DNA from 2 places in the Streptomyces sp. NPDC030893 genome. Region 2 is predicted to be linked to the other one. Evidence: riboswitches for the same ligand, from Rfam matches in the RefSeq annotation. Region 2 holds a riboswitch; the other holds the start of a gene.

Region 1 (15,383 bases), on a different contig from region 2:
GTGACCCCGACCGTGACCCCGACCCGTCTGCTCCGGTCACCGGCCTGACGTCCCGCTCCCGTACCCCCCGCCCGGTGCCCCGGGCGGGGGGTACGCGTATGTGGACTAGCCCCATTCGGCCAGGGCGAACCACCCGAAGCGGCAGGGGAGTTGAGATGAACCGTCCGCGCGGGTGATGCGTCATCACCCTGTGAGGAGCGGTGCCGCGAAATCCCTGCGGATCCTTGTCCGTGGGGCAACACTGGTTTCCGACCGACCTATCACAACGGGGGGCGGCCATGAACGACGCTTCACGCCGCGGAACTGACACGACAGCCGACTCACAGGTCACCACAGAGCGAGAGATCCCACCCATGTGCCAGCACCAGCCACCGTGCCCCTCAGCCGACTCCGCCGACCGGGAGTCCGCCCGTCTCGCGGCGCACCACCCGGAGCAGGGCTGGAGCCTGCTGTGCAACGGTGTCGTGCTCTTCGAGGACACCGGTGAGCTCCTGCCCGACGGCAGGATCATCGGCCCGCAGCGCCACCGGGGCACCAGCCTGACCACCGCCTGAGCCCACGAGCCCGACCGGACGGACCGGAACGCGCGCGGGCGGACCGGGGGCCGGACCGCGGGACCACCTCCCCGCGCGCCGGCCCCGACGCACGCCCGGCCGCACCGCTCCGAGGCCGACCGGCGACCACGCGTCCCGCACCGCGCCCTATCGTGACCGGCATGCAGTCCTACACGATCGGCCAGGCAGCGAGGCTGCTCGGAGTGAGCCCGGACACCGCCCGCCGCTGGGCGGACGCGGGGCGCATCACCACCCACCGCGACGACGGCGGGCGGCGGCTCGTCGACGGACGGGATCTCGCCGCGTTCTCCGTCGAACTCGCCAGGGCGGCAACCGCGGAGGAGGACACCCCATACACCTCCGCCCGCAACGCCTTCCCCGGCATCGTCACGGCGATCAAGCTCGGCGATGTCGCCGCCCAGGTCGAGATCCAGGCCGGGCCGCACCGTCTCGTCTCCCTGCTCACCCGCGAGGCCGTCGAGGAACTGGGCCTGGAGGTCGGTGTGGAGGCCACCGCACGGGTGAAGTCGACAAACGTCCATATCGACCGCACGTGAGCGAACCCGTCCGCAAGGAGGAACGCACATGCGGCCCTCTGCGCCTTCTCACCTGGCTCATGCGATGAGACAGGGGACTTTCACCTCGCGGATGCGCCAGTATGATCGGCGTATCGGAAGGGTCCTGCGGGCTCTTCCCGCCCTACCGAGGGAGCCCCCGAGATGACCCGTTCCACGCGCCGGGCCCACGCGTACCGGCAGATCGCCGGCATCGGGGCCGTCGCCGTCCTCGCGCTGAGCGGCTGCTCCTCGTCCGGTCCGGAGTCCTCCTCCGCGGCGGAGGGGGAGGAGGTCACCGGCACGGTCACCGTGTTCGCGGCCGCCTCCCTGAAGGAGACCTTCACGGAGCTGGGCGAACGGTTCGAGAGGGACCACCCGGGGACCGAGGTCGCCTTCAACTTCAGCGGCAGCGACTCCCTGGCGGCCGGCATCAACAACGGCGCCCCCGCCGACGTCTTCGCGGCGGCCAGCACCACGACGATGGAGCTCGTCACGGACGAGGGGCACACGGCGGGCAGCCCGAGCACGTTCGTCCGCAACCGGCTGCAGATCGCCACCGCACCGGGCAATCCGCACGGGATCGACTCCCTCGACGACCTGACCGCCTCCGGTCTGAAGGTCGTGCTCTGCGACCGGACGGTGCCCTGCGGCACCGCCGCGCAGACCGCCCTCACCGCGGGCGGCGTCCCCCTGACACCCGTCTCCTACGAGCAGGACGTCAAGAGCGCGCTGACGAAGGTCGAACTGAAGGAGGCGGACGCCGCCCTCGTGTACGGCACGGATGTGCGCGCGGCCGGTGACAAGGTGGAGGGCGTGGAATTCCCCGAGTCCGCCGAGGCCGTCAACGACTACCCTATCGCCCTGCTGGAGAACGCCCCCAACCCCTCCGCCGCCAAGGCGTTCCTGGAGCTGGTGAAGTCCCCGGAGGGCCGGCGGGTGCTGGGCGGGGCGGGATTCCTCGAGCCATGAGGACCGGCCAGGAAGCGCCCCGCACGGCGCGCCCCCGCCCGCCCGGCCGCGGTGTCCCGCTCGCTCTCCTCGTGCCCGCCCTGCTGGGCCTGGCCTTCCTTCTGGTGCCCCTCCTCGCCCTGCTCCTGCGGGCTCCCTGGCGCAGCCTGCCCGAGCAGCTGACCAGCCCCGAGGTCTGGGAGGCGCTGCGCCTGTCACTCCTGTGCGCCACGACGGCGACCGTGCTGAGCCTGCTCGTCGGCGTCCCGCTGGCCTGGCTGCTGGCCCGTACGGACTTCCCCGGCCGGGGCCTGGTCCGTGCCCTGGTGACGCTCCCGCTGGTGCTGCCGCCGGTGGTGGGAGGTGTCGCCCTGCTGCTCGCCCTCGGCCGCAACGGGGTCGTCGGCCAGTGGCTGGACGCGTGGTTCGGCATCACACTGCCGTTCACCACCACGGGCGTCGTCCTGGCCGAGACGTTCGTGGCGATGCCGTTCCTCGTCATCAGCGTCGAGGGCACGCTGCGGGCCGCCGACCCGCGCTACGAGGAGGCCGCCACCACCCTGGGCGCCTCCCGCTTCACCGCGTTCCGCCGCGTCACACTGCCGCTGATCGCTCCCGGTATCGCAGCCGGCGCCGTCCTGGCGTGGGCGCGGGCCCTCGGGGAGTTCGGCGCGACGATCACCTTCGCCGGCAACTTCCCCGGCCGCACCCAGACCATGCCGCTCGCCGTCTACCTCGCCCTGCAGAACGACCCGGCCGCGGCGATCGCCCTCAGCCTGGTGCTCCTCGCGGTGTCCATCGCCGTACTGGCCGGGCTGCGGGACCGCTGGATGAGGGCCGTCTGATGGTCATGCCGAACAGGTCCAGCGGGACGACCGGGCCCGCCGCCGAGGGGCTGGACGCGCACCTCGTCGTGGACCGCGGCGCGTTCCGCCTGGACATCGCGCTGACCGCCGCGCCCGGCGACGTCGTCGCCCTGCTCGGCCCGAACGGCGCGGGCAAGACGACCGCCCTGCGCGCCCTGGCCGGCCTCGCACCGCTCACCGCGGGCCGTCTGCGGCTGGACGGCACGGACCTGCGCCGGACACCCCCCGAGTCCCGCCCGGTGGGCGTCGTCTTCCAGGACTACCTGCTCTTTCCCCATCTGACCGCCCTCGACAACGTCGCCTTCGGACCGCGCTGCCGGGGCACCGGCAAGGCGGCGGCCCGCGCCCTGGCCGCCGAGTGGCTGGACCGGATGGGACTGGCCGGGCACGCGGACGCCAAGCCCCGGCGGCTCTCCGGCGGCCAGGCCCAGCGCGTGGCCCTCGCCCGCGCGCTGGCCACCCGCCCCCGGCTGCTGCTCCTGGACGAACCGCTCGCCGCCCTGGACGCCCGCACCCGGCTGGAGGTGCGCGCGCAGCTCCGCCGCCATCTGGCCGCGTTCGAGGCCGTCGCCGTCCTGGTCACGCACGACCCGCTGGACGCCATGGTGCTCGCCGACCGTCTGGTGGTCGTGGAGGACGGGCGCATCGTGCAGGAGGGCACGCCCGCCGACATCGCCCGGCACCCGCGCACCGAGTACATCGCCCAGCTGGTCGGCCTCAACCTGTACCGCGGGCAGGCCGAGGGCCACACGGTACGGCTCGACGCGGGGCCCGCCGTCAGCACCACCGAGGACCTCTCCGGGCCCGCCTTCGTGGCGTTCCCGCCCGGTGCGGTGACCCTCCACCGGGAACGGCCCACCGGCTCCAGCGCCCGCAACCTCTGGCAGTGCGCCATCGCCGGGCTGGAGAGCCACGGCGACCAGATCCGCGCGGAGCTCACCGGTGAGCTGTCCCTGGCCGCCGACCTCACCACGGTCGCCGCGGCCGAACTCGACCTCCGTCCGGGCGCACAGGTGTGGGCCGCGGTCAAGGCCGCACAGACGCACGCGTACCCGGCCTAGCCGCGCACGGTGCCCGGAAGCACGGGTTCACCGGGCGGCGTGGACGGCCATCGGCGGACCGAAGGGGCCCCGCCCGGCCACCCGGCCGGAGCGGAGCCCCTTGGACACCTCCGCGTCAGTCCTCGTACGCGTCCAGCGGCGGGCAGGAGCAGACGAGGTTCCGGTCGCCGTAGGCCTGGTCGATACGGCGGACCGGCGGCCAGTACTTGTCGGCGGCGCTCACCCCGGCCGGGAAGACGGCCTCCTCGCGCTCGTACGCGTGCTCCCACTCACCGCCGAGAGCGGCGGCGGTGTGCGGCGCGTTGCGCAGCGGGTTGTCGTGCGCGGGCCACTCACCGGAGCCGACCTTCTCGATCTCGGCACGGATCGCGATCATCGTCTCGCAGAACCGGTCGAGTTCGGTCAGGTCCTCGGACTCGGTGGGCTCGATCATCAGCGTGCCGGCCACCGGGAACGACATCGTCGGCGCGTGGAACCCGTAGTCGATCAGACGCTTGGCCACGTCGTCCACGGTCACGCCGGTCGCCTTGGTCAGCGGGCGCAGGTCGATGATGCACTCGTGCGCGACCAGGCCGCCGGGGCCGGTGTAGAGCACCGGGTAGTGCGGCTCCAGGCGCTTGGCGATGTAGTTGGCGCTGAGCACGGCCACCTGGGTGGCCCGCTTCAGGCCCTCGCCGCCCATGAGACGGACGTACGCCCACGAGATGGGCAGGATGCCCGCCGAACCCCACGGCGCCGCCGAGATGGGGCCCACGCCCGTCTCCGGCCCGGCCTCGGGCTGGAGCGGGTGGTTCGGCAGGTACGGGGCGAGGTGGGCCCGTACGCCGACCGGGCCGACGCCGGGACCGCCGCCGCCGTGCGGGATGCAGAACGTCTTGTGCAGGTTCAGGTGCGAGACGTCGCCGCCGAAGTGGCCGGGCTTGGCCAGACCGACCAGGGCGTTGAGGTTGGCGCCGTCCACGTACACCTGGCCGCCGGCCTCGTGCACCTCGGCGCAGATGTCGGCGACGTGCTCCTCGAACACACCGTGCGTCGAGGGGTACGTGATCATCAGCACCGCCAGCTGGTCGCGGTACTGCCCGATCTTCGCCCGCAGGTCCGCGACGTCGACCTCGCCGTCGTCGGACGTCTTGACGACGACGACCTTCATTCCGGCCATCACGGCGCTGGCGGCATTGGTGCCGTGCGCGGAGGACGGGATCAGGCAGACGGTGCGCTGCTCGTCGCCGTTGGCCCGGTGGTAGCCGCGGACGGCGAGCAGGCCGGCCAGCTCGCCCTGGGAACCGGCGTTGGGCTGGAGGGAGACCTTGTCGTAGCCGGTGACCTCGGCGAGACGCTCCTCCAGCTCACGGATGAGGGTGAGGTAGCCCTGCGCCTGCTCGGCGGGCACGAACGGGTGCAGCTGCCCGAACTCGGGCCAGGTGACCGGTTCCATCTCGGTGGTCGCGTTGAGCTTCATGGTGCAGGAGCCCAGCGGGATCATGCCGCGGTCCAGCGCGTAGTCGCGGTCGGCGAGGCGGCGCAGGTAGCGCAGCATCGCGGTCTCGGAGCGGTGCTGCTGGAAGACGGGGTGCGTCAGGTACTCGTCGTCGCGCAGCAGGGCGTCCGGCAGGGTGTCCGGGGCGGCCGCGTCCAGGGCCTCGATGTCGCCCTCGGCGCCGAAGGCGCTCCACACGGCGGTCAGCCGGTCGCGCGTGGTGGTCTCGTCGCAGGCGATGGAGACGTGGTCGGCGTCGACGAGACGCAGGTTGACGCCGTTGTCACGGGCGGCGGCCACGACCTCGGCGGCCCGCCCGGCGACGCGCACGGTCAGCGTGTCGAAGTAGGAGCCGTGCACGATCTCGGCTCCGGCGGCCCGCAGCCCCTCGGCGAGGACCGTGGCGTACCGGTGGGTGCGCCGGGCGATGACCCGCAGACCCTCGGGGCCGTGGTAGACGGCGTACATCCCGGCCATGACGGCCAGCAGCACCTGGGCGGTGCAGATGTTGCTGGTGGCCTTCTCACGGCGGATGTGCTGCTCACGGGTCTGCAGGGCGAGGCGGTAGGCCTTGTGTCCGTCCACGTCGACGGAGACGCCGACGAGACGGCCGGGCAGGCTGCGCGCCATCTTCTCCTGCACCGCCATGTAGCCGGCGTGCGGTCCGCCGAAGCCCATCGGCACACCGAAACGCTGGGTGGTGCCGACGGCGATGTCCGCGCCCAGCTCGCCGGGCGACTTCAGCAGGGTGAGGGCGAGCAGGTCCGCGGCGACGGTGACGAGCGCGCCCAGCTCGTGCGCCTGGTCGATGACCGGCTTGATGTCGCGCACGGCACCGGAGGCGCCCGGGTACTGGATCAGCACGCCGTTGATCTCGCGCTCGGCGAGCCCGGCGGGGATGCCGTCGCTCAGGTCGGCGACGACGACCTCCACCCCGGTCGGCTCGGCACGCGTCTCGATCACGGCGATGGTCTGCGGCAGGGCGTCCGCGTCGACCAGGAACAGGCCCTTCTTGTTCCTGCCCATGCGCCGCGACAGCGCCATCGCCTCGGCGGCGGCGGTGCCCTCGTCGAGCAGGGAGGCACCGGAGGTGGGCAGGCCGGTGAGCTCGGCGACCACGGTCTGGAAGTTCAGCAGCGCCTCGAGCCGGCCCTGGGAGATCTCCGGCTGGTAGGGCGTGTAGGCCGTGTACCAGGCGGGGTTCTCCATCACGTTGCGCAGGATGACGGGCGGTGTGAAGGTGCCGTAGTAGCCGAGCCCGATCATGGACCCGAGCACCTCGTTGCGGTCGGCCAGGGTCCGCAGCTCGGCCAGCACCTCGGCCTCGCTCCGCGCACCGGGCAGGTCCAGCGCCTCGGCGTTCTTGATCACATCCGGCACGGCGGCGGCGGTCAGCTCGTCCAGCGAGCCGTAGCCGACCTGGGCGAGCATCTTGGCCCGGGCCTCGTGGTCGGGGCCGATGTGGCGCTGTTCGAAGGGGATTCCCCGTTCGAGTTCGGAGAGCGGAGTGCGAGGGGCGGTCATTGAGGAGGCCTCCTGGTCCGACGACCTTCGAGGGGCACCACGGCGCAGGTGCCCGGACGGCCTCCCCCTCTGTCATCTCAACCTGAGAGCTTCACCGGAACGCCCGGGGCGGTCCGGTTTTCACCGTCGGTGAGAGCGGAAGCCGTCGACACCCGCCCTGCTTTCCAGAGTGACCTCGTCCGTGCGGTACGTGTGCCTGAGAGATTCCGGGGAGGATTTGCTCCTTCGGCGCCTCCGGTGGTGCCTGGAGGGCTCTCCCGCACGGGGTCAGCGGCCGATTGCCAGCGTACCAGCGAGCACAACACCGGGGCTTCGAGTGGCCGCACCGCCGATTCTGCCGTTTTGTAGTGCTTACGGATGAGTTTGCGACCAGTGGAGGGCCCGTGCAGACCGACATCGATCCGCGCCACCTGATCGGCCGCAAGGCGTTCGACCGCACCGGAAACCGGATCGGCACCATCGACGAGGTGTATCTCGACGACGCCACCGGCGTACCGGAGTGGGCGGCGATACGCACCGGCCTGTTCAGCCGGGACGCCTTCGTCCCCCTGGAGCCCAGCGAACTGATCGACGGCGCCCTCCACGTGCCGTTCGAACGGGCCCTGATCAAGGACGCACCCGACTTCGGTGTGGGCCGCCATCTCTCCCCCGAGCAGGAACTTCAGCTCTACCACCACTACGGTCTGGACGTCGCCGCGCCCCCTCCGCTGGAGGACCGCGACTTCGGCAGGCTGGCGGGCAAGGACAAGCAGGTCTGACCCGCCGCCCCGCTCACCCGCTCCCGTCGCCGGCTCTCGCGCTCTCGTCCTCCCCCGGTCCCGGTGACACCAGCGGCAGCGGATCCGCCGGTTCCAGGGCCGGGTCGTCGGTGCGGAAGGTCCTCACCCGGCCCGGCCGGGAATCGGGCGTCTCGAAGCGGACGGTGACCCGGCCCAGCCCACTGCCCTGCACCCAGCCGTGCCCGTACGCGCTGTGCCGCACGTCGTGCCCGGCCGGCCAGCGCCGCTCGGCGGGGACCGGGCTCGCCGCCTCCTGCGCGGCCTCGGGCGCCTCGTGAGCGGATTCCTCCCCGGCCACGCCCGCCGCCTGCGCGAACAGGTCCTCCTGGGTGTAGTCGGCCAGTCCGCTGACTCCCACCCCGAGCAGCCGCACCCCGCCCGTGGTGTCGACCGCGTCCAGCAGCCGCGCGGCGGCCTCGCGCACCACCGCGGGATCGTCCGTGGGCCCCCGCAGCGTCTCGGACCGGGTGAGCGTGGAGAAGTCGTACCGCCGCACCTTGAGCACGATCGTGCGTCCCGACAGACCGGCCCCGCGCAGTCTGCGCACGCACCGGTCGGCGAGCCGCACGACCTCCGCGGCGACCCGCACCCGGTCGTGGATGTCCACGTCGTAGGTGTCCTCCACCGACACCGACTTGGCCTCCCGCTCGGCCACCACCGGCCGCTCGTCCCGCGCCAGCGCCATCGCGAACAGCGCGTGCCCATGGGCCTTGCCCAGTAGCCGTACGAGTTCGTCCTCCCCCGCCTCGGCGAGTTCGCCGACCGTGTGGATCCCGGCCCGGCGCAGATGGTCACCGGTCGCCGGGCCCACACCGGGCAGGGTGCGCACGGACAGCGGTGCCAGCAGCGCACGCTCCGTGCCCGGCTCGATCAGCACCAGCCCGTCCGGCTTCGCCTGCTCCGAGGCGATCTTCGCGAGCATCTTGGAGACGGCCAGCCCCACCGAACCGGTGAGCCCCGTGACCTCCCGTATGTCCGCGCGCAGCTTCGCCCCGGCCAGACGGGCCGACCGCTCGTCCCAGGCGCTGCCGCCGGCCTCCAGGTCCACGAAGGCCTCGTCCAGGCTGAGCGGCTCCACCAGCGGCGACATGGCCCGCAGCAGGCCCATCACCTGCTCGCTGATGGACCGGTAGAGGGCGAACCTCGGCACCAGGTACGCGGCGTTGGGCGCGAGCCTCCGGGCCTGCGCCATGGGCATCGCCGAGTGGACGCCGAAGATCCGTGCCTCGTACGAGGCGGTGGCGACCACACCGCGCGGCCCGAGCCCGCCCACGACGACGGCCTTCCCGCGCAGACTCGGCTTGGACGCCTGCTCCACCGAGGCGAAGAAGGCATCCATGTCGAGATGCAGGATCGTGGGCGCGGCTCTCACGTGTCCGATGCTGCCCTACGCCACTGACAATGCCCTGTTGGGAGGGGTGCGGGAGCTTCTCAGACGGCCTTGTTGCGGCGCCGCGCCAGCTCGTCCATCGGGTTGTGGCCGACCAGGGTCTCCCCGGTGTCGACGCGCTCCCCGTGCAGCTGCGACAGCGCGCTCTCGACATCGCGCCACACCACGCCCACGGCGATGCCGAAGACGCCCTGGCCGCCCTGGAGCAGGGCGTGCACCTCGTCGGGCGAGGCGCACTCGTAGACGGTGGCGCCGTCGCTCATCAGCGTCATGCGCTCCAGATCGCTGAAGCCGCTCTCGCGCAGGTGCTGGACGGCGCTGCGGATGTTCTGCAGGGACACGCCCGTGTCCAGGAACCGCTTGACGATCTTCAGCACGACGACGTCGCGGAAGCTGTACAGCCGCTGCGTCCCCGACCCGTGGGCCGGTCGCACGCTCGGCTCGACCAGTCCCGTACGGGCCCAGTAGTCGAGCTGCCGGTAGGTGATGCCGGCGGCGGCGCAGGCCGTGGGTCCCCGGTAGCCGATCTCCTCGGAGGCCGTGACCGCCGCCCCCGCGCCGCTCGGCACGGCCGTGGGCCGCTGCGGGGCGTGCTCGGTCGCACCGCCGTGCACGGGATACCCCGCGCTCGGCCGGAACCGGGAGCTCTGGGGAGGATACGGCCCGCTCGCCCCGAAACCGCGTCCGGGGGCACCCCCAGCCGTACCGTCGCCGCTGCTTCTCACGCCGACCTCCGTCCTTGACCTGCCTCCCCGACGGTAGGCAGTCACCAAGGGTGCGTCAACGATCGCCACACTCGGCACGCCGAGTGATAATCACCCTAAGAGTGGTTTCCCGTGCCCCACCGCGGGGAAAGGCTAGCCGAATGCCTGCCGCTCGGGCCTGACGCCCGGCCACGGCGGCGGCCGCCCTCCCTCACTGGTTGCTGGTTCCGAAGTCCTCCGGCGAGATCTGGTCGAGGAACTCGCGGAACTTCTCCACCTCGTCCTCCTGCTCGTCCGGAATGGCGATGCCGGCGTCGTCGAGCACCGTGTCACTGCCGTAGATCGGCGTTCCCGTGCGCAGCGCCAGCGCTATGGCGTCGGAGGGGCGGGCGCTCACCTCGACCCCGCTGGCGAAGACCAGCTCCGCGTAGAAGACACCCTCGCGCAGGTCGGTGATGCGCACCTCGGTGAGCTCCTGTCCGACGGCTTCCAGCACGTCCTTGAACAGGTCGTGGGTCAGCGGTCGTGCCGGTGCCATGCCCTGCTGGGCGAAGGCGATGGCCGTCGCCTCCCCTGGTCCGATCCAGATGGGGAGGTAGCGGTCGCCGCCCACTTCACGCAACAGCACGATCGGTTGGTTGGAGGGCATCTCGACCCGGACACCTACGACATCGAGCTCGTTCACACAGCAACCCTAGGCCGTGCCCGGGACGTTTGGGTAGTCGGGCCGGGGTCGGGTGGCCGATCCGCTCCCCCGGCCCCGCGCGATCAGGGCAGCCGCACCCCGAGCGCCGACTGCACCAGCGCCGCGTGCAGCTTCACCGCGAGTCCGGCGAGCTCCTTGGTGCGGGCCTCGGCGTGCGCCCTGGTCTGCGGGTTGCGGTGGCGCCGCAGCGGGGCGACGACCTGGTCCACCAGACCGGCCTCCCGGTCGGCGGCGGCCTTCATCGCCCGGAGATGACGTGGCTCGATCCCGAACCGCCCCAGCTCGGTGATGAGCCCGGCGACCGTGACCGCCTCGGCGTCGTACACCCCGTCCTCCACGGGGGCGAGCAGTCCGTAGGACTCCCACTCGGCGAGTTCGGGCTCGGCGACACCGGCGGCGGCGAGCAGCTGGCAGCGGCCGATACGGGCCGGTGCGGGCCCGTCGGCGGCCGGTTCGTGGGCGGCGGCCTCACCCTCACCCGGACGGCTCAGCACCGGCAGCGGGGCGGCCTCACCGCGCTCCATGGCCGCCAGGTGCTCCCGGATCACCTTGAGCGGCAGATAGTGGTCCCGCTGGATCCGCAGCACCTGTCCGAGGCGCTCGACGTCCCCGGCGCTGAACTTGCGGTACCCCGACGGGGTCCGCTGCGGCTCGATCAGCCCTTCCGACTCCAGGAAGCGGATCTTGGAGATGGTGACCTCGGGGAACTCCTCACGCAGCACGTTCAGCACCGCCCCGATGCTCATCAGTCCGGTGCCCGCGGCGGCGGCGCCGTCGCCGGCACCGCCGCTCGGTGTCTGAAGCATGGACCTTCCCTGGGCTCCCCCGGCCGGAACCGGGGCCGTCAGTAGCCCCGCTGGCTCGCGTAGAAGACCAGCCGGTACTTGCCGATCTGCACCTCGTCCCCGTTGGACACGGCGATCTGGTCGATCCGCTCACGGTTGACGTAGGTGCCGTTCAGGCTGCCGACGTCGGCCACCGTGAACGAGCCGTCGGGGCTGCGGCGGAACTCCACGTGGCGGCGGGAGACCGTCACGTCGTCCAGGAAGATGTCGCTCTGCGGGTGACGCCCGGCCGTGGTCAGGTCGCCGTCCAGCAGGAAGCGGCTGCCCGAGTTCGGCCCCCGGCGCACGACCAGCAGCGCGGACCCCATCGGCAGCGCGTCGACGGCCGCCTGCGCCTCCGGGGAGAGCGTCGGCATCTGCGTCTGGCCGGTGGCCTCGGCGTCGTAGGCCTCGAGACCGGAGATGGAGATCGTGGACGTCGTCTCCGAGGGGCGCTCGGGAGCGACTCCGGGCCTCAGCGGAGCACCGCAGTTGGAACAGAAGCGGCTGTTCTCCGCATTGCGGTTACCACACCTCGTACACACCAGGGCCGACATGGAATCCTCCTGCCGCGGCTGCCCACCTGGGGCTTGGGACGCGTACGGGTCGGGGTACCCACCACCCGTACCTGAGGTCGACGGCTGTCCGAAACCTATGCCGCCCGACTGTGCGGGGTCAACGGACGGCGCGCCCTGACCCACCTGGTCCCGGAACAGCGGACGCTGACCTTCCGCGTCAGGCTGTGCGCGGTGACGAGCGGTCGCGTTGTCGCTGTCCTCTCGCCGCGCGCTCTTGCCGAACAACTTCGCAAACAACTTCACGGGCGATTCCCCTTGACCGAAACAGACCCGCCCGTGGGGCAGGACGAACCCTGACTGAACACATTGGCCGACCCGGACATCTTCACAACGTCCGCCTCCGCCAGACAGTTTCCACCACGCACCACCCATTCGGTGCGCCGACCCCCCGCAACCTCCTGCCCTCGCCGGAAGCCCCCCATGCACCCCCGGTTCACCGGGAGGACGACCGAGCGTAGTCAGGCCGCTTCGCCGCCCGCAAGGCATCCACGACGATCTTGGTGGACCGCTCCACGGTAACGGTGGCCTGTTCCTTCTCGAGAGTCTGCACCACGCCTCCGGGGATGTTGAGGGCCGGCTCGAGGTCCTGCGGCTTGCCGATGACCTTGAAACGATAGGGAGCGGTGATCTTGTTCCCGTCCACGGCGATCCCGTCCTCCGAATCCGTCAGGTAGGTGCTCGCCACCACTCGTACACCGTTCACCTGGATCGCCTCGGCACCGGCCGCGCGCAGTTCCTGGACGGCGTCGAGCAGCATGTCCGCCTCGACCATTCCCTTCGTGTCCTCGATGGTCATGGTGATCCCGGGGCCCTGAGCGGCGACGGTGCCCGCCAGGACGCCGAGTTGCCTCTCCTTCTCGATCGTCTGCCTGCGGGCCTCCTCGGCCTGGTCGGAGCTGTTCTCCAGCTCGTCACGCTGTTTCTCGAGGCCCTGCTTCTCGTCCTCAAGACGCTCTGTGCGGTTGTCGAGTTCATCGAGGATGCGCACAAGATCTTCCTGGCGTGCCCCGCGCAGCGCGCTGTCGCTGTCGCTGTTGGAGGCAACCTGCACGGCCAGACCGAAGCCGAGGCCGAACAGCAGCAGCGCGACGATGAGTTGGGCGCGGGTCAGCCGGGGTGGCCACAGCCCCTTCACCAGCCGCTGCCGTCCGGTCAGCGCGGGCCCGGCCGGCTCCCGCGGAAGGTTCTCCTCCGCGGGCGTGGGCGCGCTCGCGGGCACCTCGGCGGGCAGTTCCCTGCGCAGGCCGGCCGCGGGCGGTCCCTCGGGGGCGCTCCTGGGCGGGGACACCGCCGGGCGCGTGGCCCCGTCGTGCGGGTGCTCGTGATCGTTCATCGGCCTCACGCCCTGAACACGTGCCGGCGGATCGCCGCGGCGTTGGAGAAGATGCGGATGCCGAGGACGACCACGACACCGGTGGACAGCTGGGCTCCCACGCCGAGTTTGTCGCCGAGGAACACGATCAGCGCGGCGACGACGACGTTCGACAGGAACGAGACCACGAAGACCTTGTCGTCGAAGATGCCGTCGAGCATGGCCCGCAGCCCTCCGAACACGGCGTCGAGCGCCGCGACGACGGCGATCGGCAGGTAAGGCTCGACAACCGCCGGAACCTCGGGCCGGACCAACAGTCCGGCCACGACTCCCACGACGAGGCCCAGTACGGCGATCACGATGTGCCCTTCTCGGTTATCGGCTGTGCGGTACGTACGATCACGCTCGGCGCGGCGGGCAGCCGGACGTCGTCCTCCACGGAGATGGCGGTGCGGATGCCGTAGTTCTCCTGCAGGGCGTGCAGATAGAGTCCGTCCGCGCTGTTCTGGAACCGGTCGCTCATCGGCCCGCCGTCCCCCACCGCGAGCACCGTGTACGGCGGCACCAGCGGCCTGTTGTCGACCAGTATCGCGTCTCCGGCGGCCCTGATCGCCGACAGGGCGGTCAGCCGCTGCCCGTTGATGGCGACGGCCTCCGCGCCCGACTCCCACAGGCCGTTGACCACGCGCTGCATGTCACGGTCACGGACCCGGCCGGTGTCGGAGAATCCGGAGGCCGAGCGGGCATCCCCGTCACCGCCCACGCCGGCGTCCTCGGCGTCGTCCACCACGAGCCGCACTCCGGGCCCGTGCACCGCGGTCGCGCCGGACAGCATGCCCACCAGCGTGGACCGGTCGCCTTCGCCGCTGTCACGGAGGGCCTCACGCTGCCGTGCGCTCACGTCCACGCGGAGTTCGTCGACGGTGTCCTCGAGCCTGTCGGCGGCCTCGGTCTCCCGCTCGATGCGGTCGATGAGCTCCTCGCGTTCCTTGGCGACGGCCGGAGCCTCCACCCGGGCCTGTGCGGCGCCGAGCGTCACAATCAGTGCGGCCAGCACCAGGCCGCCGGCGAGTCCGAGTTTCGCCCTGAGGGTCTTCGGCATGCCGCCGTCCCCGTCGGACTTCCTGCGCGCGGCTGCCTCGGCGTATCCGTCGTCGAGACTGTGGTCCATGACGTTGGTGATCAACGACATGGAGGCGTCCGGGCGTGCGGGCCGCGCGGGTGTGCTCCGAACGGGGGGATGCTGCGGCATGCCGCACATCGTCGCACGCCGCGGCCACTACCTCCGAAACGGCCCTACCGGCGTGCCGGACAGGCCCCGTTGGGGGCACTTGTCCGGCACACCCGGGTACCGCTCGGCCTACCGTCCCGCGCTGTCGACCACCGCCGACCACTCGTCGAGCAGTGCTTGCGCGGAGGCGTCGTCGGGGCCCTCGGCCCACAGATGGGTGACCGCCTCGGCCGGGTCGGGCAGCACCATCACCCAGCGGCCGTCGGTCTCCACCACGCGCACGCCGTCGGTGGTGTCCACGGAGCGCTCTCCGGCCGCCTCGACGACCCGCCGCATCACCAGGCCCTTGACCGCCCACGGCGTCGCCAGGTCCCGCTTGAGCACGTGCGCCCGCGGAATGCGCGCGTCGATCTGGCTGAGCGTGAGCTGGGTGCGGGCGACGAGCCCGATGAGCCGGACGAAGGCGGCGGTGCCGTCATAGACACTGCTGAACTCCGGGACGATGAACCCGCCCTTGCCGTCGCCGCCGAAGATGGTTCCCTCTTCGCCGCCCACGCGCGTGAGGTCGTCCGGCGAGGTGGTCGTCCATTCGACCTGCGTGCCGTGGTAGGCCGCCACCTGCTCGGCGATCCTCGTCGTGGTCACCGGGAGGGCGACCCGACCGCTGCGCCGCTCGGAGGCGATCAGGTCGAGCATCACGAGCAGCGCCCGGTCGTCCTCGACGATCCGCCCCTTCTCGTCGACCAGGGACAGCCGCTCACCGACGGGGTCGAACCGTACACCGAAGGCGGCTCCCGAGGACGCCACGATCTCCCCGAGCCGGACCAGTCCCGAGCGCCGCATGTCGGCCGTCTCGGTGGGCCTGGACTCGT
Region 2 (15,383 bases):
CGAAGAGGACACCCTTCTTGATGGGGAAGTGGACCTTGACGCCGTCCAGTTCGAGCAGGCTCATGCGGGGACCTCCTCGGCCTTCGCGTCGTCGAGTACGGGGTGGACGCACCGCACCTCGTGACCGGTGGCGCGCGGCTCGGTGAGCGGCGGGGTGCCGGTCAGGCAGTTCATCTCGTACCGGTCGCAGCGGGGCGCGAAGGCGCAGCCGTCGGCCCAGGCGATGCGGTCGTTGATGGAGCCGCGGATGGGCTTGAGCGCCTCGCCCCGGGGGGCGTCCAGACGCGGGATGGAACCCAGCAGCCCGTGCGCGTAGGGGTGGGTGGGGTGGGCGAACAGCTCGCGGCGCCCGGCGGACTCCACGACCTTGCCCGCGTAGAGCACGTTGACCTGGTCGCAGAGACCGGCGACCACACCGAGGTCGTGGGTGATCATCAGCAGGGCGGTGCCCTCCTGGTCCACGAGCTCCTTGAGCAGCTCCAGGATCTGCGCCTGGATCGTCACGTCGAGCGCCGTGGTGGGCTCGTCGGCGATGAGCAGGCTCGGGGCGCAGGCCACCGCCATGGCGATCAGCGCGCGCTGGCGCATACCGCCGGAGAGCTGGTGCGGGTACTCCTTGAGCCGGCGGGTCGGGTCGGGGATGCCGACCCGGTCCAGCAGGTGGGCGGCCTCCTTGCGGGCGGCCTCCCCCTTCATCCCGCGGTGGCGCTCCAGGATCTCGGTGACCTGCACCCCGACCGGGATGACCGGGTTGAGGGAGGACAGCGGGTCCTGGAAGATCATCGCCATCTGGCTGCCGCGCAGGTCGCGGCGGGCGGACGGGCTCATCGTGAACAGGTCCGTGCCGTCGAACGTGGCACGGCCGCCGATCTTCACGCCCTTGTGGGGCAGCAGCCCCATCAGGGCCAGGGAGGTGACGGACTTTCCGCAGCCGGACTCGCCGACCAGGCCCACGACCTGGCCCTGGTCGACCTCGAAGGAGACGCCGTCGACCGCCCGGGACTCCTTGCGGCCGGCGCCGCCGAAGGTGATGGTCAGTTCGTCGACAGAGAGCAGAGACATGGTGGTTCAGCCCCTCAGCTTCGGGTCGAGGGCTTCCCGCATGGCCTCGCCGAGGAGGGTGAAGCCGAGGGCGGTGATGATGATGCCGACGGCGGGGTAGACCGCCATCATCGGCGCGTTGTCGAAGAACCGCTGCGCCTGGGTGAGCATGACGCCCCACTCCGGGATGGCCGGGTCGGGGTTGCCGAGGCCCAGGTAGGACAGGGCGGCGGCCTCGATGATCGCGGTGGCCAGGGAGAGCGTGGCCTGCACGATCACCGGGCTGAGCGAGTTGGGGATGATCTGCGAGAGGACGATGCGCCGCTTGCGCACGCCGAGGGACTTGGCGGCAAGCACGTAGTCCGCGCTGCCCTGGGCCAGCATGGAGCCGCGCAGCAGCCGCGCGAACACCGGGATCTGCACGACACCCACGGCGATCATGACGGTGGTCAGTGACTGCCCCATGACGGCGGCGATCGACACGGCCAGCAGCAGCGAGGGCATCGCCAGCATGATGTCGATGAAGCGCATGATGACGGAGTCGATGCGCTTGCCGCGCTCGCCGCCGAGGGTGGCGAAGGCGCCGGCCAGGCCGCCGATCAGGAAGCCGATCAGCAGGCCGATGGTCGTGGCGACGACACCGACGAGCAGCGTCTGGCGGGCGCCGACGAGCATGCGGGAGAACATGTCCCGGCCGAGGTGGTCGAGGCCGAACCAGTTGTCGGGGCGCATGCCGACGAACTCGCCCCGGTTGGCGAAGACCTCGTCCCGCCAGGTCTGGGCGGTCGGGGAGTACGGGGCGATGTAGGGGCCGACGATCGCGAGGAGGATGAACAGCGCGATGACGACCGCGCCGATGATCGCCATCTTGCTGCGCTTGAGACGCCGGAACGCCTCCCGCCACAGGCTGGCGCCGGTGCTGGTCTCCTTGGTCGCGGCCAGTTCGGCGAGACGCTGGATCTTGTCGGTCTTGGTGGCGACGCTCATTAGTGCACCCGCACTCTCGGGTCGATGAGGCTGTACGCCAGGTCCACCAGCAAGTTGATCAGGACGTAAATCAGCGCGATGAACATGATGAACCCGACGAGCACCGGGTAGTCGCGGCCGTCGATCGCGGTCCGGATGAAGGAGCCGATGCCGCCGAAGGAGAACACCGACTCGGTCAGGACCGCGCCGGACAGCAGGGAGCCGGTGAGCAGACCGACCGCCGTGATCACGGGGAGCAGCGCGTTGCGCATGACGTGCCGGCCGCGGACGACGCTCCGCTTGAGGCCCTTGGCCTCGGCGGTGCGGACGTAGTCCTCGTCCTGCACCTCGAGCACGCTGGCGCGGGTCATACGAACGATGACCGCGAGCGGGATGGAGGCCAGGGCGATGGAGGGCAGGATCAGGTGGGTGATCGCGTCCCAGGACGCGTCGAACTCCCCGGTGAGGATGCCGTCCAGGACGGCGAAACCGGTCACGTCGGTGGCGTTGATACCGGTGTCCTGGCGTCCGTAACTGGGGAAGATCCCGAGCTGGACGGCGAAGATCTGCTTGAGGATCAGGGCCAGGAAGAAGACCGGGATGCAGATGCCGACGAGCGAGCCGGAGACGGCGGTGACGTCGAGCCAGCCACCGCGGTTGCGGGCCGCGAAGTAGCCGAGGGGCACGCCGACCGCGACGGCGATGAGGATCGCGAGGAGCGACAGCTCCACGGTCGCGGGGAAACGCAGGACGAACTCGTCCCACACCGGCTGTCCGGTCTGGGTGGAGGTGCCCAGGTCGAGTTCGAAGATGCGCTTGAGGAAGCGCCAGTACTGAACGTAGACGGGCTGGTCCAGCCCGAGCGCACGGTTGATGCGCGCCACTTCGGCCTCGGTGGCCTTTTCCCCCAGGATCGCTGAGGCGGGTCCACCGGGCAGCCGGTCGAGCCACAGGAAGAGAAGAACCGACAGGCCGAGCAGCGTGGGTATGAGCTGGAGCAGTCTTCGTACGACGAGACGCAGCACCCCGCATGCCCCTTTCTTGCGTGATGTCTTACATGAATGGACCCGCCCGGCCGCCGAGTTGCGGCGGCCGGGCGGACTCCCCCCGTTGAACTACTACTGCCGTTTACGTGCCTACTTGAAGGACGTCTCGGAGAAGACTTCCTGCGTCAGCGGGGAGACGTTCGGCGGGTTCACGTTCTTGGCGAACGCGATGGCCGGCGGGGAGGACGAGATCGGGACACCCGGGATGTAGGCCATGATGGCCTCGTTGGCCTTCTCGTAGGCCGCGACGCGCTCCTCGGCCTTGCCCATCTTCGAGCCGGCGTTCACGGCGTCGAAGACCTTCTGGTCCTTGAAGCCCCACTGCTTGTCGTACCCGGCGAACCAGGTGCCGATGAAGTTGTAGCCGTCGTTGAAGTCACCGGTCCAGCCGAGCATGTGCAGGGCGCAGGAGCCCGCCTCGGTGGCGTCGATGTAGTCCGGGGCCCACTTCATGGCCTTGGGCTTGACGGTGATGCCGGCCTTCTCCAGGTCGGCCTTCATCAGCTCGAACAGGTCCTGCGGGGCAGGCATGTACGGGCGGGTGACCTCGGTCGGGTAGCAGAACTCGATCTCGAGCTTCTCCTCCCCGGCCTTCTTCAGCAGACCCTTGGCCGCGGCGGTGTCGAACGGGTACTTCGTGACGTTCTTGGAGTAGCCCGCGATGGTGTCCGGCATGAACTGGTCGGCCACCTTGCCGCCCTCGGGCAGCTGGGTCTTGACCAGGTTCTCCTTGTCGATCGCCTGCGCGATCGCCTGGCGGACTTCCTTCTTCTTGAGCGCCGGGTTGGCCTCCTGGCTCATGCCCACGTAGAAGAGGTTGAAGACGCCACGGGTCGGGACGACGTAGCCCTCCTTCTTGAGGGTCTCGACGTCGGCCGGGGCGACCAGGTCGTAGCCGTCGATGTCACCGGCCTGGAGCGCCTGGCGGCGGCCCTCCTCGGTGTCGATGGTGCGGAAGACCAGGTTCTTGATCTTCGCCTTGTCGCCCCAGTAGTCGTCGAAGCGCTCAAGGGTGACTTCCTTGTTGCCCTTGTTCCACTTCGTGATCTTGTACGGGCCGGTACCGGCGACCGTGCCGGCCTCCTGGCTGTACTTGGGGTACGTGATGGCGTCGCCCTTGGCGGAGGCGTCCTGCTTCTTGTACGCCTCGATGGCCTTCGGCGAGTGGATCGCGAGGGCGTTGAGGGAGAAGCCGCCGGGGAGGTTGGCGGAGGGCTTCTTGACCTCGATGACGGCGGTGTTCTCGTCCTTCGCGGTGCAGGACTTGTAGTTCGCCTCGGGCGTCTCGGGGTCCTCGTTCTTCGCGAAGCCGCCCATGATGGTCTGCCAGTAGTAGGAGACCGCGCTGGACTGGTAGGTGCCCGTCCAGTTGAACCAGTGGTCGTAGTTGGCGCAGACGGCCGCGGCGTTGAGCTTCTCGCCGTCGTGGAACTTCACGTCCTTGCGGAGGTTGAAGGTCCAGACGGTGCCCGCGTCGTTGCTCGACCAGGTCTCGGCGAGACCGCCGACCAGCTCGGTGCCGCCGGACTCGTGCTCGAGCAGGGCCTCGAACGCCTGGCGCGTCACACGGAAGGTTTCGCCGTCGCTCGCGAGGGCAGGGTCCAGGGAACCCGGGTCACCGGCACCGGCGAAGACGAAGGTGTCCTTGTCGCCACTGCTTTCGTTGTCACTGTCCCGCTCGCTGGAGCAGCCCGTGGCAATCAGACCGACCGCCACCGCGGCCGTGATCGCCCGAGCGACTCGGGACTTGGGTATGCGCATATTGGGGCCACTCCGGGTCCGCTATGTGGATGCATCTTGACCGCCCGAACACTACTCACGTTCGCAGGGAGTCAGGAACAGTCCGGATACCGGTGATACCTACCTGAGATCTGAACACTTGACATATGGGGCGGTTCAGGCGCTCCCCCGCCGGGTTTCGACCCCGCGGACACGGAGCGCAGCCGCCCAAGGCCGGTTCTGCGACCGGCTGTCGGCGTGGAGACCGGGTGAAACCGCAGGTGACAGGGGGTCAGTGGGTGGTCGCTGAGTGCGCATGGCCGAAAACCTGACGGAAAATCACCTACGGGCGGGCCGAGGTCCGGACCATGTCGGAGCATGTGTCCACATCGTGGACACGGTGACGCTGAGTCAGCGCGGGCGAGGACGTGGCGCGACCCGGTGAGCGCGTCAGGATGTACGGATACGACCCGGTCAGCGCTGGTGCGCGGGCGGGTAGCCGTACCCCGCGGCGGGGGGCCGGGCGGCGCCGTGCGCCTCACGGTCGTAGAAGGGCCGGGCGTTGGCGCGCAGCCACATCGCGACCGGGTCGTGCTCGTCGGACATCGCGACGGTCGACACGGGCAGTCCGTCCGGGACGGCGCCCAGGGACTGCTGCATCATCGCCCGCACCGCGTCCACGGCGGGCGGGGAGGTGTCGTACACGTCCAGGCCGATGGCGAGGTACGGGGCGCCCAGCGCGGGCTGCACCCAGGCCCGGCGCAGGGCGCGGACGGCGGGGGTGCGGTGGGCGTTCTGCGCGAGGAGGGCGTAGAACTGAGGGATCTCGATGGCCGGTTCGGACAGTCTCAGCGGCCCCGCGGGCTGACGGTCCAGACCGCCGGCGATCCGGCGCAGATCCAGCCAGGGGATGCCGACGCCGCCGCCGGGGGCGTGCGGATTGAGCCAGAGACCGTAGCGGTCGGGGTAGAGCGCGCGGGCCGCTTCGAGGCCGTCGACGACCTCGTAGGACCGGTTCCAGCCGCTGGCGGAGAGCTCCTGCGCGGAGGTGACACAGGGCGCGTAGCCGAGGCCGTCCACCTCCATGTTCCCGTACTGGGCGTCGGGGGAGCCGGCCTGGCCGTGCCACAGCAGCATCCAGACCTGGCCGGACGAGGGGGTGGCCAGGGCGCGCAGCAACGCCTCGTAGGCGTCGTAACGCCCGGGCGTCACCTGGCGCAGCATGTGCTCGACCTGTCCGGCCGCCGCGGTGCCAGCGCTCACTTTGTATCGCCCCTCCGTACAACCTCGCCAGCGGATGAACCTAGCGTAAGCCTCCGGCGGATGGGCGGGGTGGGCTGTGCAGCGCCGGGTGGTTTCGGGGGGCGCGGGAGAGCTCGGGGGCTACGCATCGTCGGGCGGGTGCGGGTTTGTTGTGGTTGATCGCGCCCGCGCGGCGGAGCCGCATCTCAGTACGGTCCCGCGCCCCTTCGGGGCGCTAGTGGTGGCGGGTGTAGAAGGGGGTGACCCTGGTGTGGAGCCAGTCGGCCACCGGGTCCTGGGCGATGTCCATGAGGACGAGGTTGACCGGCCAGGGGGTCGGGGTGCGGCCCAGGGCTCGGCCGAGGGCGTCCAGGGGGAGGGTGCGTACCTCGCCCTCCCAGTGGGAGAGTTCCACGCCGACGAAGAGGACGGGCGCCTCCGTCTCGATCGCGGCCAGGCAGCGGCGGGCGGTCGTCACCACGCCGGTGGCCTCGAACTCCTCCGAGGCGGCCGCCAGGAAGTCCACCGGGTCCTCCTGCCAGTCGGGTTCGAACAGGCGGACCCGGCCGCCGCTCGCCGCGCCGTCCAGCGGGGTGTGTCCGGCCCGGCACAGTTCGGCCACGGCCGGCGGCGGCAGCGGTACGGCGACCACGCCACCGGGGTTCACCGCGATCCCAGCCTGCGGCGGCAGCCCGCGGGCGAACTCCACGGCGGGGGCGATCGTGTACGACATGTGGGAGCCGACGACCCGGCGGAACTGTTCCTCGGAGGTGAAGACGGGGACGTAGGCCTGGCCGTCGATCTCCAGGGTGGGCAGGTCCAGCGGGCCGCTGTGCGGGCCGCCGCCGTTCGGCAGCGGGACCCAGACGAAGCTGCGGCCCAGTACCTCGATGATCCGGCTCCCCGCCGAGGGGACGCCGAGCGAGGCGGAGAGCACCTCCTCCAGCTCGTTGCCGGGCCATCCGCCGTGCGGATGGGGGTGCGTCTGGGCCGGGAACGCCGGGAAGTCCATCTTTCGTCTACCGCCTGCCTGGAACCACTGCTGTGGGCGGCAAGGTTATCCGGTCAGCCCGCGAAGCCGATCCGGCGCAGTGCGTCCGCCGCGTGCCGGTCCACCAGCACCGCCGAGCCGCAGTCCGCGGGCAGCCATCCGCGCTCCACCGCGCGCAGCAGCCGCTCGCTCGCCGCGCGGTGCCGCCGGAACGCGTACCGGGAGACCCCGCGCCCGCGCTCGCGCTGGCCGGCCAGGGCCTGCTGCGGGGTGACGTCGAGCAGGAGCAGATGCAGGCGCGCCCCCCGGCGGCGGGCCTCGCGGGCCAGCCAGCGCCGCACCCAGGCCTGGGTGCCGCAGTCGTGCACGACGACCGCCGCCCCGGCGCGCAGCGCGCGGCGCAGACCGGCGTAGTGGGCGAGGCGTACCAGGGGGCGGTAGACGGCGTAGGGCAGCAGGCCGGGCATGCGGCGGTCCCAGCGGTCGCGGGTGTCCTGGGAGTCGATGCGGGTGCCGCGCACCGTGCGGCGCATCAGCGTGGACTTGCCGCTGCCGGGCAGTCCGGTGACCACGACGAGGTCGCGGGGCCCGAAGAGCAGGGCGCGCGGGCTGCGGCCGTCCCGGCCGCGCAGATCGCGGACGAGGGGCGCCGGCAGTGCGCCGGAGTCCCTGCCGGCCCGGTCGGCCGACTGCGGGGGCAGCGTGACGCCCGTGGTGGCGGCGCACGCCGTGGTCCTGTTCACCGTGTTGGTCCTCCCCTGGGACCGGCTGTGAGTCCGGTTCCCCGCCGAGTGTAAAGAGAAGGTAATGCCCCGGTCTCCCGTTTCCGTGCCTTTCCCGCAACAGGCCTGTCACAGCTCCCTGTGACCGTGCCCGTACAACCTGTGCATCCCAGGAAAGGGTCCCCCTGCCGCACGCTCAAGATGCGTGCAATGATGTGCGCGCCAACTGCATACCGGCCGTTTGAATCCGCGCGGGAGAGTCCCCGGCACCGTTTGCCGCCGGGGCGCCGAAGGAGCAAGTCCCTCCCTTGAATCTCTCAGGCCCCGTTACCGCGCGGGCGAGGCACATCTGAAAAGCGGGCCGCTGCAGCCGTGCTCCAGTGGCTCCACCCAAGGTGCAAGCCGTGCTCCTCCGCTGTGCGGGCGGTCATGGCGAACCTCTCAGGTTCCGATGACAGATGGGGAGGAAGTGCCCTCGCCCTTCATGCCTCCTGGGAGACCGACCGATGAGCAGTACCGAACCTCGCCGGACCGCGCTCGATGCCCTGCACCGGTCGCTCGGTGCGACGATGACCGACTTCGCCGGCTGGGACATGCCCCTGCGCTACGGCTCCGAGCGCGACGAGCACAACGCCGTGCGCACGAAGGCCGGCCTCTTCGACCTCTCGCACATGGGCGAGATCGCGGTCGCCGGCCCGCAGGCCGCCGCGCTCCTCGACCATGCCCTCGTCGGCAACATCGGCGGTGTGAAGCCCGGCCGCGCCCGCTACACCATGATCTGCCGCGAGGACGGCGGCATCCTGGACGACCTGATCGTCTACCGGCTCGGCGAGACGGAGTTCCTGGTCGTCGCCAACGCCTCCAACGCGCAGACGGTGCTGGACGCGCTCGTCGAGCGCTCGGCCGGTTTCGACGCCGAGGTCCGCGACGACCGTGACGCCTACGCGCTGCTCGCGGTGCAGGGCCCCGAGTCGCAGGGCATCCTCGCCTCGCTCACCGACGCCGACCTGGACGGCCTGAAGTACTACGCCGGTCTGCCCGGCACGGTCGCCGGTGTCCCCGCGCTCATCGCCCGCACGGGGTACACCGGCGAGGACGGCTTCGAGCTGTTCGTGAAGCCGGAGCACGCGGTGGAGCTGTGGCAGGCGCTGACCAAGGCCGGCGAGGGCGCGGGCCTGGTCCCGTGCGGGCTGTCCTGCCGGGACACGCTCCGCCTGGAGGCGGGCATGCCGCTGTACGGGAACGAACTGAGCCCCTCCCTGACGCCCTTCGACGCCGGTTTCGGCCGGGTGGTGAAGTTCGAGAAGGAGGGCGACTTCGTGGGCCGCGCGGCGCTGGCCGAGGCCGCCGAGCGGGCCGCGGCGCAGCCGCCCCGCGTCCTGGTCGGCCTGGTCGCCGAGGGCCGCCGCGTCCCGCGCGCCGGGTACGCGGTGGTGGCGGGCGGCGAGGTGATCGGCGAGGTCACCTCCGGCGCCCCCTCCCCCACCCTGGGCAAGCCGATCGCCATGGCGTACGTCGACCCGGCGCACGCGGCGCCCGGCACCGAGGGCGTCGGCGTGGACATCCGCGGCAGCCACGAGCCGTACGAGGTCGTGGCGCTGCCGTTCTACAAGCGGCGGAAGTGACACCGTCGTCGGACGCCCCGCGCGCCTGAGGTGAGCAGGTCGTGCCTGCTCACGGGCGCCGCGCGCAGCCCCCTCAGTCATCCGTCATCCCCCTGTACAGGAGAATTCAGGCCATGAGCAACCCCACGCAGCTGCGTTACAGCAAGGAGCACGAGTGGCTGACGGCCGCCGAGGACGGCGTGTCGACGGTCGGCATCACGGAGCACGCGGCCAACGCGCTCGGCGACGTGGTCTTCGTCCAGCTCCCCGAGGTCGGTGACACCGTGACCGCGGGCGAGACCTGCGGCGAGCTGGAGTCGACCAAGTCGGTCAGCGACCTCTACTCCCCGGTCAGCGGTGAGATCACCGAGGTCAACGAGGACGTCGTGAACGACCCGTCGCTGGTGAACTCGGCGCCGTTCGGGGACGGCTGGCTGTTCAAGGTGCGCGTCACCGACGAGCAGGCCGACCTGATGACCGCCGCCGAGTACGAAGCCGCGATCGCGGGCTGAGGAGTCGTATCCGTATGTCGCTTCTGAACACGCCCCTGCACGAACTCGACCCCGCGGTGGCCGCCGCGGTCGACGCCGAACTGCACCGTCAGCAGTCCACCCTCGAGATGATCGCCTCGGAGAACTTCGCCCCGGTCGCGGTCATGGAGGCCCAGGGCTCGGTCCTGACGAACAAGTACGCCGAGGGCTACCCCGGCCGCCGCTACTACGGCGGCTGCGAGCACGTCGACGTGATCGAGCAGATCGCGATCGACCGGGTCAAGGAGCTCTTCGGCGCCGAGCACGCCAACGTGCAGCCGCACTCGGGTGCGCAGGCCAACGCGGCCGCGATGTTCGCGCTGCTCAAGCCCGGTGACACGATCATGGGCCTGAACCTCGCGCACGGCGGGCACCTGACCCACGGCATGAAGATCAACTTCTCCGGCAAGCTCTACAACGTGGTCGCCTACCACGTCGGCGACGACGGCCGGGTCGACATGGCCGAGGTGGAGCGCCTGGCCAAGGAGAACAAGCCGAAGCTGATCGTGGCCGGCTGGTCGGCGTACCCGCGCCGGCTGGACTTCGCGGCGTTCCGCCGGATCGCGGACGAGGTCGGCGCGTACCTCATGGTCGACATGGCGCACTTCGCCGGTCTGGTCGCCGCGGGTCTGCACCCGAACCCGGTGCCGCACGCCCACGTGGTGACGACCACCACGCACAAGACCCTCGGCGGTCCGCGCGGCGGTGTGATCCTCTCCACGGCCGAGCTGGCCAAGAAGATCAACTCCGCGGTCTTCCCCGGTCAGCAGGGCGGTCCGCTGGAGCACGTGGTCGCCGCCAAGGCGGTCGCCTTCAAGGTGTGCGCCACCGAGGAGTTCAAGGAGCGCCAGCGCCGCACCCTGGAGGGCGCCCGCATCCTGGCCGAGCGCCTGGTCGAGGACGACGTCCGGGCCGTGGGTGTGGACGTGCTGTCCGGCGGTACGGACGTGCACCTGGTCCTGGTGGACCTGCGCGACTCCGAGCTGGACGGGCAGCAGGCGGAGGACCGGCTGCACGAGGTCGGCATCACCGTCAACCGCAACACGATCCCGAACGACCCGCGCCCGCCGATGGTGACCTCGGGTCTGCGGATCGGCACGCCCGCCCTCGCCACCCGCGGCTTCACGGCCGAGGACTTCGCCGAGGTCGCGGACGTGATCGCCGAGACGCTGAAGCCGTCCTACGACGTCGAGGCGCTCCGGGCCCGGGTGACGGCGCTCGCCGGCAAGCACCCGTTGTACCCCGGTCTGAAGTAATTTCGTACGCTTTTATTGGTACGGACATCCGGGGCATCGCGCACACTGGGTCGGTGGGCGCGGTGCCCCGCACCGTGAACCGCATGAACGTTCCCTCACCCGTCGCTCTGCCGAACCACCCCTTCCCGGTGGACAGCGTCGTCCGCCGAACCCTTAGGAGTCCTCCCGTGGCCATCTCGGTCTTCGATCTGTTCTCGATCGGCATCGGCCCGTCCAGCTCGCACACGGTCGGCCCGATGCGGGCGGCCCGGATGTTCGCCCGGCGGCTGCGCAACGAGGACCTGTTGGACTCCGTCGCCTCGGTGCGGGCGGAGCTGTACGGCTCCCTGGGCGCCACCGGCCACGGCCACGGCACGCCCAAGGCGGTGCTGCTGGGCCTGGAGGGCGACTCGCCGCGCACGGTGGACGTGGAGTCCGCCGACGAACGGGTGGAGAAGATCAAGGACGGCGGCCGGATCCGGCTGCTCGGCGAGCACGAGATCGCGTTCTCCTTCGACGACGACATGGTGCTGCACCGCCGCAAGGCACTGCCGTACCACGCCAACGGCATGACGCTGTGGGCGCACGACGCCTCCGACGCGGAGCTGCTGTCGAAGACGTACTACTCGGTGGGCGGCGGGTTCGTCGTCGACGAGGAGGCCGTGGGCGCGGACCGCATCAAGCTCGACGACACCGTCCTGAAGTACCCCTTCCGCACGGGCGACGAGCTGCTGCGCCTGACCCGGGAGACCGGTCTGTCGATCTCCGCGCTGATGCTGGAGAACGAGCGCGCCTGGCGCAGCGAGGAGGAGATCCGGGCGGGCCTGCTGGAGATCTGGCAGGTGATGCGGGCCTGCGTGGACCGGGGCATGTCCCGCGAGGGCATCCTGCCGGGCGGGCTGAAGGTGCGCCGCCGCGCCGCGAACACCGCGCGCAAGCTGCGCTCCGAGGGCGACCCGCAGGCGCTCGCCATGGAGTGGATCACCCTCTACGCGATGGCCGTGAACGAGGAGAACGCGGCCGGCGGCCGGGTCGTCACGGCGCCGACGAACGGCGCGGCCGGAATCATCCCGGCCGTCCTGCACTACTACATGAACTTCGTGCCCGGCGCCGACGAGGAGGGCGTGGTCCGCTTCCTGCTGGCGGCCGGCGCGATCGGCATGCTCTTCAAGGAGAACGCCTCCATCTCCGGCGCGGAGGTCGGCTGCCAGGGCGAGGTCGGCTCGGCCTGCTCGATGGCCGCGGGCGCCCTCGCCGAGGTGCTGGGCGGCTCCCCGGAGCAGGTGGAGAACGCCGCCGAGATCGGCATGGAGCACAATCTCGGCCTGACCTGCGACCCGGTCGGCGGCCTCGTCCAGATCCCGTGCATCGAGCGCAACGGCATGGCCGCGGTGAAGGCGGTCACGGCGGCACGGATGGCGATGCGCGGCGACGGCTCGCACAAGGTGTCCCTGGACAAGGTCATCAAGACCATGAAGGAGACCGGCGCGGACATGTCGGTCAAGTACAAGGAGACGGCCCGGGGCGGGCTCGCGGTGAACATCATCGAGTGCTGAGGCTCACGCGCCGGCGCCGGCACCACGCCGCAGGGCGCGCCCGATCCTCCGCACCGCGGTGGCGGGCGCCAGCCCCCGCTCGACCCGCAGGAGAAAACTGACCGGGGAGGCGGCGAGCGCTTCGTCGCGCTGTCTGCGCGCCCCGCCGAGGACACCGACGGCCGCGGCGCCGACACCGGCTACGAGACCCGTCGCGCTGCCCGCCAGGGTGCCGCCGAGCGCGCCGATCAGCCCGCCCGCCACGGCCGCCGAGGTGGGGGTGTCGAAGGTGGTGCTGACGGACGTGGTGATCGTCTGGAGGCCCACGCCGTTGATCGCCCTGCGCAGCTTCTCCAGCTCGACGTCGAAGTTCTGGTGCACCGCCTGCCGTACGTACAGGTCCAGGGCCTGAGCACTGCTGATGCCGGCCAGTTCCCCGGACAGGTCCGCGACCGTGCGGGCGACGGCGTCCATGTAGGCGTGGAACTCCGGCTCGTACCGCGTGCGGAGGTCCACGATCCGCTCGGCGGGCACCATGGCGAGCCGCGCGGGCAGGACGCACCGCACGGAGAGCACCCCGACCCGCTCGGTCAGACCGCCGGTCTCCACGGGAGCGGGGGCGCCGTCCAGCAGGACGGCCGCCATGCGTGCGGTGTCCCAGGCGCCCACGGCCGTGTGGGAAGCCTCCTGGTCGGTGACGGGCAGGAGAGCGGCGCGCGCGGCGAGTTCGGCCGTCAGCGCGCATTTGTAGACCCAGGCGAGCGCCGGGTCCAGCGCAACCCAGGGGTGCGGGGTGCCGTGGCTGAAACTGTTGCGTACGCGCCACACCGCCAGCCCTGTGTCGAACAGGACCTCCGTGAGCTCCGGCGTCATCTCCCCCGGGTACAGGCCCGCCAGTTGCCGGTCGCCGGGCCGGAGGCCGTGCCCGCCGTTGCCCGCCGGCACCCGGGGGCCCGGCGGTGCGGGCTCGGCGTTGATCACGTCCCCGGCGTCGGGCGCGTCACCGTCACGGACGCCGAAACGCCTCCGCACCTCTTCCTCCCGCTCCTCGACCAGCCGCAGCAGACGGCCGGAGGCCACGGCGACGGCGTCCTCGGGATCGATGTCCTCGACGAAGCCGAGCCCCTCCCGCAGCACCCTGACGTGGTCCGGGTCCGCGAGCCGGAACCCTTGCGGCACGACCCGGGCCACCTGGGGCAGATACAGGGCGGCGGCCTTGACCCAGGCCGGATCGCGGAAGTGGACGTACGGGTAGTACAGGCCGATGCGCTGCACGGTCACGCTCCTTGGCGGCTGTCCCGACGCGTGGACGTCGTCGTGAGGGGGAAGTAATCATTCAACTCCCCTCCCCCCACGAGCACATCAGGGAGCAGGCAATGCTGCGCGGCATCGACGTGAGTTCGTACCAGTCGTCCTCGTACGACACCGACGGTCTGTCCTTCGTCTTCGTGAAGGCGACGGAGGGCCGTACGTACACCAACCCCAAGCTCTCGGCCCAGACGAAGCGGGCGCGCGACGCGGGACTGGTCGTCGGCTTCTACCATTTCCTCTGGCCCGGCAACCTCACCGCCCAGGCGGAGCACTTCGTGAAGAAGGCCCCGGAGAAGCGGGGCGACATCCTCGCGGTCGACTGGGAGACGACGGGCGACGGCACGCGGGCCGGCAACGCGGAGAAGGACCGCTTCATCCGCAAGGTGAAGAAGCTCCGGCCCCACCACAGGGTCGTCCTCTACTGCAACCGGAACTTCTGGCTCAACGTCGACACCACCTCCTACGCGGGCGACGGCCTCTGGATCGCCGACTACGTCTCCGCCGGCAAGCCCCGCATCGAGGCCGCGTGGCGCTTCCACCAGTACACCGACGACCCGTTGGACAAGAACGTGGCGGACTTCTCCAGCAGGTCGGCGCTGAAGGAGTGGGCGGAGGGCGCCTAGCTACCCGCGGAACCCCGGCCCCCGCTCGGCCCTTCCGGGAGTCGATGTCCGATCCGGTCCCCTTCGGGACCCCGCGTGATCGGCACCGGCCTCCCGGACGGGCGGGCTGTTGCGGGCCGGACCGGGCCTACTTGTTCAGGTGGGCCCAGAACTCGTCGAAGGAGAGGACCTTGTCGCCGTTCAGGTCGCGGGACTTGATCACGGCCTCCGCGACGGTCTCGGTGACGTTCCAGTCCCCGCCCTCGGCCAGAGCGGTCTTGAACTCGGCAGCGGTGATGAACCCGTCCCCGTCCGTGTCGATCCGCTCGAACTGCTTGCGCGCTTCCTCGATGTCCGCCACCGGACCGCCCCTCGTGTCGTACCTTGCCGTCTTTCTGACGGAGGTCAGATTATCCGGCGGCCCGGGACCGCCATGCGGCGACCACCCACCCGGTTCACGTCTGCCAGTCTGGGCCTTCCAGTGGGCGGAAAGTGACACTCGGGGAGCGGCACGGTGGCGGAGACTCTGCGGGACATGCTCGACGCGGCGGCGCGCGGCGTCTTCCCGGCGGCGGACGGGGGGACGACGGTGGTGCCCCAGCCGTCCGGCCGGGACGCGGGGGTGCTGGCGTTCACGGCGCACTCCGTCGTCTTCACCGACGAGGATCCCGCGTGGGTGCGGCGGACGCTGGCCTCGGCCGACTGCGACGCCCTGGCCGCCACCATGAACGTCCGGTTCCTGGCCGCGTTCATGGAGCGCACGGGGCGGCGGACGGACACGATCGACGTCATGACGGTGGCGCCCGCGCTCACGGATGCTCCGCCGCTCGCCCTGGAGG

What was found. Region 2 has a riboswitch for glycine ahead of gcvT (glycine cleavage system aminomethyltransferase GcvT). Riboswitches for the same ligand answer to the same signal wherever they lie in the genome.
Region 1: it holds a riboswitch for glycine, as region 2 does, so the genes downstream of both, gcvP (aminomethyl-transferring glycine dehydrogenase) here and gcvT (glycine cleavage system aminomethyltransferase GcvT) in region 2, are expected to answer to the same signal.

Annotation. Positions count from the first base shown of each region.
Region 1 covers NZ_JBVIFC010000013.1:213,127-228,509, forward strand. The annotation lists gene ACZ434_RS24080 (hypothetical protein) at 1-48, shown strand, start outside; gene ACZ434_RS24085 (DUF5999 family protein) at 354-554, shown strand; gene ACZ434_RS24090 (TOBE domain-containing protein) at 716-1,111, shown strand; gene modA (molybdate ABC transporter substrate-binding protein) at 1,274-2,080, shown strand; gene ACZ434_RS24100 (ABC transporter permease) at 2,077-2,904, shown strand; gene ACZ434_RS24105 (ABC transporter ATP-binding protein) at 2,910-3,986, shown strand; gene gcvP (aminomethyl-transferring glycine dehydrogenase) at 4,102-6,987, opposite strand; glycine riboswitch at 7,162-7,257, opposite strand; gene ACZ434_RS24115 (PRC-barrel domain-containing protein) at 7,371-7,745, shown strand; partial or broken gene ACZ434_RS24120 (DNA polymerase IV) at 7,664-9,138, opposite strand; gene ACZ434_RS24125 (MerR family transcriptional regulator) at 9,198-9,881, opposite strand; gene ACZ434_RS24130 (bifunctional nuclease family protein) at 10,072-10,545, opposite strand; gene ftsR (transcriptional regulator FtsR) at 10,629-11,372, opposite strand; gene ACZ434_RS24140 (FHA domain-containing protein) at 11,411-12,340, opposite strand; gene ACZ434_RS24145 (DUF881 domain-containing protein) at 12,402-13,301, opposite strand; gene ACZ434_RS24150 (small basic family protein) at 13,307-13,639, opposite strand; gene ACZ434_RS24155 (DUF881 domain-containing protein) at 13,636-14,472, opposite strand; gene ACZ434_RS24160 (sugar phosphate nucleotidyltransferase) at 14,641-15,383, opposite strand, start outside.
Region 2 covers NZ_JBVIFC010000007.1:264,904-280,286, forward strand. The annotation lists gene ACZ434_RS16760 (ABC transporter ATP-binding protein) at 1-64, opposite strand, end outside; gene ACZ434_RS16765 (ABC transporter ATP-binding protein) at 61-1,062, opposite strand; gene ACZ434_RS16770 (ABC transporter permease) at 1,069-2,028, opposite strand; gene ACZ434_RS16775 (ABC transporter permease) at 2,028-3,032, opposite strand; gene ACZ434_RS16780 (ABC transporter substrate-binding protein) at 3,144-4,814, opposite strand; gene ACZ434_RS16785 (enhanced serine sensitivity protein SseB C-terminal domain-containing protein) at 5,247-6,035, opposite strand; gene ACZ434_RS16790 (enhanced serine sensitivity protein SseB) at 6,250-7,026, opposite strand; gene ACZ434_RS16795 (AAA family ATPase) at 7,080-7,748, opposite strand; glycine riboswitch at 7,970-8,070, shown strand; glycine riboswitch at 8,071-8,195, shown strand; gene gcvT (glycine cleavage system aminomethyltransferase GcvT) at 8,234-9,352, shown strand; gene gcvH (glycine cleavage system protein GcvH) at 9,466-9,843, shown strand; gene glyA (serine hydroxymethyltransferase) at 9,858-11,117, shown strand; gene ACZ434_RS16815 (L-serine ammonia-lyase) at 11,285-12,652, shown strand; gene ACZ434_RS16820 (DUF6236 family protein) at 12,656-13,906, opposite strand; gene ACZ434_RS16825 (glycoside hydrolase family 25 protein) at 14,008-14,565, shown strand; gene ACZ434_RS16830 (EF-hand domain-containing protein) at 14,693-14,905, opposite strand; gene ACZ434_RS16835 (GNAT family N-acetyltransferase) at 15,059-15,383, shown strand, end outside.